Linked DNA regions of Adhaeribacter radiodurans. The protein of the gene in region 1 interacts with the protein of each later gene in a pairwise test. Links are inferred from orthologs where the notes say so. Each region holds a gene or a part of one and is shown on either strand. Other genes may lie near its edges.

What was found.
Region 2: the proteins of rlmB (region 1) and HUW48_RS02155 interact in binary tests that used the Escherichia coli proteins (3 or more experiments, as listed by UniProt). The link is inferred for Adhaeribacter radiodurans from one-to-one orthologs.

Annotation. Positions count from the first base shown.
Region 1 is NZ_CP055153.1:1,573,845-1,577,177, reverse strand. Bases 86-3,084 are described here. They hold rlmB (23S rRNA (guanosine(2251)-2'-O)-methyltransferase RlmB), read left to right. Parts: upstream 86-1,178; coding sequence 1,179-1,991; downstream 1,992-3,084. Other genes in these bases: HUW48_RS06620 (M16 family metallopeptidase), read right to left, coding at 2,156-3,084; HUW48_RS06630 (GWxTD domain-containing protein), read left to right, coding at 86-1,251. In the rest of the region: more of HUW48_RS06630, read left to right, coding at 1-85; more of HUW48_RS06620, read right to left, coding at 3,085-3,333. UniProt on the Escherichia coli protein: Specifically methylates the ribose of guanosine 2251 in 23S rRNA.
Region 2 is NZ_CP055153.1:387,041-390,354, reverse strand. Bases 281-3,260 are described here. They hold HUW48_RS02155 (NAD(P)H-hydrate dehydratase), read left to right. Parts: upstream 281-1,001; coding sequence 1,002-2,519; downstream 2,520-3,260. Other genes in these bases: HUW48_RS02150 (UbiA prenyltransferase family protein), read right to left, coding at 2,674-3,260; HUW48_RS02160 (ThuA domain-containing protein), read right to left, coding at 281-800. Outside these bases: more of HUW48_RS02160, read right to left, coding at 1-280; more of HUW48_RS02150, read right to left, coding at 3,261-3,314. UniProt on the Escherichia coli protein: Bifunctional enzyme that catalyzes the epimerization of the S- and R-forms of NAD(P)HX and the dehydration of the S-form of NAD(P)HX at the expense of ADP, which is converted to AMP.

The DNA.
Region 1 (3,333 bases):
ATTTTAAGCTGGTTCTGTTTGGGAATTAGTGCCTGTTCGCCAGAGCTAGCAACGCGGCAATCTGGATTAAATTATCAGTTCGGACCTGATACTGGTTTAAACTATGATTTACAAACCGAAGGGGATAGCGTTCACATTTTCTTAAAAATAACCGATAAAGTTACTATTGGCAATTTACAAAAACCAGGTAGAGCACTTCCGTACTTCCTTAGCAGGGATTATAGCCGCACCACTATTTATTTGCGCGATTCAGTTCAAGCAGTTAACAAAAAAATAACGGAATTACCCGATAAATCAGCAATAGTAACTTTTGCTATACCAATTAGTAAAGTAAATTTTCCTTCAGTGCTTATTATACGTGTACCCCAATTATCAGCCATACAGGAAGAACAGTTTTTAGATATTCCCCTCACCAATGCCTTTGTAAGGAAAACTTTTACTCTTAAGGATTCTACGGGTCAGCTACCTTTGTTTCATCCGTTTGTTAACAATAGGCACCCTTTTTACATCGCATCTACTAATCCGGATACGGCAGTAACGGTTCGGCAATTTCCATTATCTTTTACGCCAGCCATTCCGCCTATGTCGCGCAAAATGGCGGCACCCTCCCCTACTCTTAAAGTACAAAGCAAACAAACTTTTACTACCAACCAACCCATTACACTCCCTGAATCTGGAATTTATTTACTAGAAAATGGGGGCAATCAACGGTCCTTATTGGTAGAAGAAGGGAGTTTTCCGGCTTTAACCTCCGCAGCAGAATTAATTGAACCTTTAATTTACCTAACCAGCTCCGTTGAACGTAAAAATTTATACGATTCGGACCAGCCGAAACTAGCAGTAGATGCTTTTTGGCTGAGTATTGCCCGGCAAGATAAAAATTTAGGCAAAAGTTTAATTAAGGAGTATTACGGGCGGGTAGAAAAAGCAAATAATTATTTTTCAGCGCATAAAGCCGGTTGGCTCACCGACCGGGGAATGATTTACCTGGTATTTGGTTCACCTGATTTTCTTACCCGTACCTGGGACCGGGAAGAATGGATTTATCAGCGTAATTTTGGTCAGAGTGGAGAAGTAAAATTTATTTTCATTAAAAAACCAAATACCTTTACTCAAAACTATTACGAACTGGTACGCGATGCGGCCTATGAATTTATCTGGTATAATCAAGTAGATCAATGGAGAAAAGGAAATATCGGGATTCCGACTCCCGACCCCGGACTTTCCGGAAGGAGAAATCGGAGAAGATAGAAATGATTTTTGGCCTTCGGCCGATTCTGGAAGCATTAAACGCGGGTAAAGATATCGAACGTATTTACTTGCAAAAAGGCCAGCGCAATAGCATAACGACTGATATTACCGAATTGGCGCAGCAAGCTAATGTACCGGTGGCTACTGTGCCAATAGAAAAACTAGATACGTTAACCCGCAAGAATCATCAGGGAGCCGTGGCTTTTTTGTCGGCAATTACTTACATGCCGCTCGACAATATTGTAGCGGGTATCTACGAACGAGGGAAAACGCCCTTGCTTTTGATTTTAGATCGAATAACTGATGTGCGCAATTTTGGTTCTATTGCCCGAAATGCCGAGTGTATGGGTGTGGACGCTATTATTATTCCAAGTCGGGGGGCAGCCCAAATCAATGGCGATGCTTTAAAAACCTCGGCGGGCGCCTTAAATATAATTCCGGTTTGTCGGGAGTTTAATCTAAAAGACACTTTAAATTATTTGCAGGAATCTGGTATGCAAATAGTAGCATGCACCGAAAAAGCTGAACATAGCCTCACAGAAAAAATTGATTTAACCGGACCAACCGCTATTTTAATGGGCAGCGAAGAAGATGGTATTTCACCGGAATATCTGAAAAAAGCCGATGTACGTTTAAAAATTCCAATGGCCGGTCAGATTGGTTCTTTAAATGTTTCGGTTGCAAGTGGGATAGTTTTATTCGAAGTTTTGCGGCAAAGATTAGCAGCGAAGAAATCTTAAAAACAACATTTTAGTTGTTTTTAAGATTTAAAATTTACAGTAAAAAGGTTAATAAAGTTTACTCCTTGCAGTCTAAAACTTTATTAAAATTATTACCCATAAAAAATAAAAAGGGTTAGTTACAAATAGTAACTAACCCTTTTTCTAAACTCCTAAATCAGAAATTAATACCCGAACAATTCTTTTAATGATAGTTGTTTTACTTTCCCGTATTTACTTAATTCTTTAAAATTAAGCCGGTCTTTAGAACCTATAACCAAAATCATTTGATTCTGACCTTTAATAAACTGCTGCTGAAATTTCTTCATATCATCAAAAGTCATAGCGTTTATATTTTGGTAAACATCCTGGCGGATGTCGTAGTCAATACCCAAGCGCTTCGCGCGTTCATAATCAAATAAAATACTGGATTTAGTAATTCGCTCCGTGGCAATGCTATTCCGGATACTTTCTTTGGCATTAGCAAAATTAGCTTCTGCTTGCGGCATATCATTTAGTAAAGTTTGCATGCCTTCCATTGCCTCTGGTAACTTATCCGATTGGGTTCCAATATACGACAAGATGTAATTTGCGCGGTCTTTTCGGCTGGCATTAGCATACCTGGAACTGGCTGAATAAGCCAAGGCTTTTGATTCTCGTAATTCCTGAAATACAATGGAACCCATGTTGCCACCAAAATACTCGTTGTATAAGGTTATAGTAGGCACTTGTTTCGCATCGAAGTTAAAAGATTTGGTCAGGAAAATTAACTCGGCTTGCACCATGTTGTAATCGGTCCAATATACCTGGCGTTCTGCAATGTCACGCTCCTGAAATACTTTTAAAGGTGGCACCGGCTTCAGGGTTGCCGGAACAATATGGTTGGTATTGAGGATTGTAGTTAAGTTCTCGGCTAGTCGTGGACCGTAATACAGCACGTGATGCTCGTAAGTAGGTATAGTTTTTATTAAATCAACTAATTCCTGCGGCTTAACTTTTTTGAGCTGATTTTCGGGTATTATGTTCGTGAACGGGTTTTTAGGGCCATATTTCGCGTAATTAACCATAGCTACACTGTGAATAGTACTTTTATTCCGCTTCGCATCAGCCCGTTCTTTTAAAATTCCGGCAATTAAATCGGTTAAAGCTTGTTGGTCGGATTTCGGATTTTGTAATACACTTTCGAACAAGGTTAATCCTTTTTCAAAATTTGCGTCTAGCCCCGATAAACTCACGTACACTTGTTCTTGTGAAGTAAACACATCAAAAGAGCAGCCTAACTTGTAAAATTCTTTTTGTAATTCCTCCGCACTAAATTTATCATTCCCTAAATATTTAAGGTAATTAACTGCTAATCCTAACT
Region 2 (3,314 bases), 1.2 Mb from region 1 along the record:
CTGTAATCCAAAGGTTTGCCGCTGCCCATGGCGTACTTAATGCCGCCTAATAAATGATTTAAAAATAAAGGATCGCTGTAGCTTTCGGGAGTGTGGCCGCAGCCGGTATAAAAGGCGCGTCCACCATCAAACTCGTGGTACCACACAATCGGATGGTTGGCGCCATTAGTACCGCCTTCGTAGGAATTTTCATCTAACGAAGCTAAGACTTTAATACCGGGGTAAAAAGAACGGTAATTATACCACTCATCGGTACGTTCCCATTTATCGGGCAGACCGGCAGTTGCCTGGTGCGTTTTATCGGTAACTTCTACAATAGCTTTCCGTTCGCCGGGTTGTAATGGATGGCTCGAAAAATGGGCGCCCATTAACTTATCGTACCAGGGCCATTCGTATTCGGTATCGGCGGCAGAGTGAATACCTAGATAACCACCGCCCGCCTGAATGTAGCGTTCGAAAGCGGCCTGCTGTTCCGGGTTTAATACGTTACCAGTAGTACAGTTGAAAATTACTGTCTGATACTGTTTTAAACTGTCATCGGTGAAATAGTCGGCGTTGCGGGTAGTATCTACCTGCCATTTATTTTCTATTCCCATTTGATAAATAGCCTTATTGGCGTACGGAATAGAAGTATGTTTCCAGCCCATCGTGCGGGAAAAAACCAGTACGCGTGGGGTTGCTTTTGCCAGATCCGTCGTTTGCTGTTGCTTACCGTTTAGACAGGAATTTAAGACCAGACTTACCAGCAATACACTACATAAACGAAGTCCACGGGTGAGGATAGGTGTAAAGTTGATCATGCGGTTAGATATTGTTCCAGATATGTTTTGAGATTTTTAAATGTACTATTTTTTAAGGAATTTTAACTATTACTATTATTCTATTTAAAACTTAAAATGATTTGGTATAAGCTAGTATAAATTACTATAAGCATAACTTACCGTGCTAGTACAAGTACTAAGCAGGAAGTAATTTTTTATGACTAAACTTAATCCACTTACATGAAAATTCTTTCAGCGGCACAAACCCGGGCGGCAGATGCTTTTACGGCTGAACAGGAAAACATTCCTTCTCTTGCTTTAATGGAGCGGGCAGCATCCGCATTTGTTGGTTGGTTCGAAAATAAATTTTATACCAATAGAGTGCAACCGATTTTAATTTTCTGTGGCCCCGGCAATAACGGGGGCGATGGTTTAGCTATTGCCAGGCTATTGTATCAGCACCACTATCCAGTGCAGGTTTTTATTTTACCCGCTGCCCATACGTATGCTCCTGATTTTACGGCTAACCTGCAACGCTTACCCGATGAAATAATTAAAACATATTTGCATACCAAAACAGACTGTCCAGAAATTTCAGATAAGACAATTGTTGTAGATGCGCTTTTCGGAACGGGTCTCAATCGCCCACTTACTGGGTTTATAACCGAACTTATTACGCAAATAAATTCCAGTTCCGCTACCGTTGTAGCAGTTGATATGCCCTCAGGGCTATTCACTGATGCTCACAATAAATTAACAGATTGTATTGTGCAAGCGGACTATACTTTATCTTTTGAATTACCTAAAATAGCTTTTCTTTTACCGGGTAATGCGCGGTACGTAGGCGACTGGACAATAGTACCAATTGGCTTAAATGCCGAATTTATTTCTCAGATTGAATCTCCTTACTTTTTTATTTCTTCGGATATACCCGCAACTATTTTAAAGCCCCGTCCTAAGTATTCCCATAAAGGCACTTTTGGCCATGCTCTGCTTATTAGTGGGAGTTACGGTAAAATAGGCGCTACGGTGTTATCGGCTAAGGCTTGTTTGCGGAGCGGAGTAGGCCTATTAACGGTACATTGCCCAGCCGCTGGCTATACTATTTTACAAACGGCAGTACCGGAAGCCATGACTCTTACTGATAAAGAAGCTGATTTTATCTCCGAACTCCCGGACTTAAGCATTTACAATGCTATTGGTATTGGGCCTGGCTTAGGTAAACACCCTGCTACCCGCCAAATGGTAAAACATTTACTAAATACTACGCAGGTGCCGCTAGTTATAGACGCCGATGCTCTAAACATTATTGCCGAAGATGAAAATTTAAAAAATGCACTGCCACCCAACAGTATTCTAACACCCCATCCTAAAGAATTTGAGCGCTTAACCGGCAAAGCCGAAAACGATTATCACCGTTTGGACTTGTTAAAAGAATTTTGCCAAAAACACTCGTGTTATGTAGTTTTAAAAGGAGCACATTCCTGTATAGGTACTCCGGCAGGTGCATACTATTTTAATGGTACGGGTAATCCGGGTATGGCTACCGGCGGCACTGGTGATGTATTAACCGGCATAATTACAGCTTTAATAGCGCAGCAATACTCAGCTTTAGATGCTTGCATTTTAGGGGTGTACCTACACGGTTCGGCTGGCGATATTGCAAAAATGGAGATGGGAGAACAAGCTTTACTCGCATCCGATTTAATTCAAAACTTAGGTAAGGCTTTCCTAAAGTGCTCCTATCTGACTAAATAAGTAAAAAGACACCGGTAATAAGATATTAGATGTTAGAATTTGTCTTTAAGAAATTAAATATTAGTGCCTTTCTACAATACTCTTGATAATAAATATAAAAATTAAGTTTACTCAGTAACTTAATATTATTGAAGAATGAAGGCCGCTATTTGAATTACGAAATGCTAGAGCTAACTGCCAGGTATACCAGAAAAAACTGAAGTAGCATCATACCATCGGCAAGGATTAGAAAATAATAATCGCTGCGTTTTTCGTGGCTAAACCAAACCACTAAAGCTGCTATTACCGCCGATAGTTCTAAACTTAATAAAACATTTCCTTTTTCGGTAAAATAAGTAAGTACCGCAAAAATCAATAGCAGAAATAAGGAGAAAACTTTGGTTAACCGCACCCCAAATAAGCCCGGAAAGGTAAGTGTGCTGGTTATGCGGTCTTTTTCAAAATCCCGGATATCGAACAAAAGCGTAAGAGCAAACAAGAAACTAAACCGTCGCAGCAATAGAACACCGGTTTCTAAGGTAAATATCGGCAGGTTCACTGTTTGCAAGGGTAATATAACGGTTACGCAACTCCAGACATACGCAATTAAAAATACTTTTACTAGAGGAACATTCCGGAGTGGCATAAACGTACCATTTTTTTGCGGAATTATTCGCAAAGAGTACAACAGAGAAATAATTACTAAATGGGCTATAAACCAAACATGATCGGTTTGGCCGTGACGGATAAACAAGTAAAATGAAATTATCCCTGCCAAGCTAATACTTTCCAATAAAAGGGAACGGTGGTGAACCA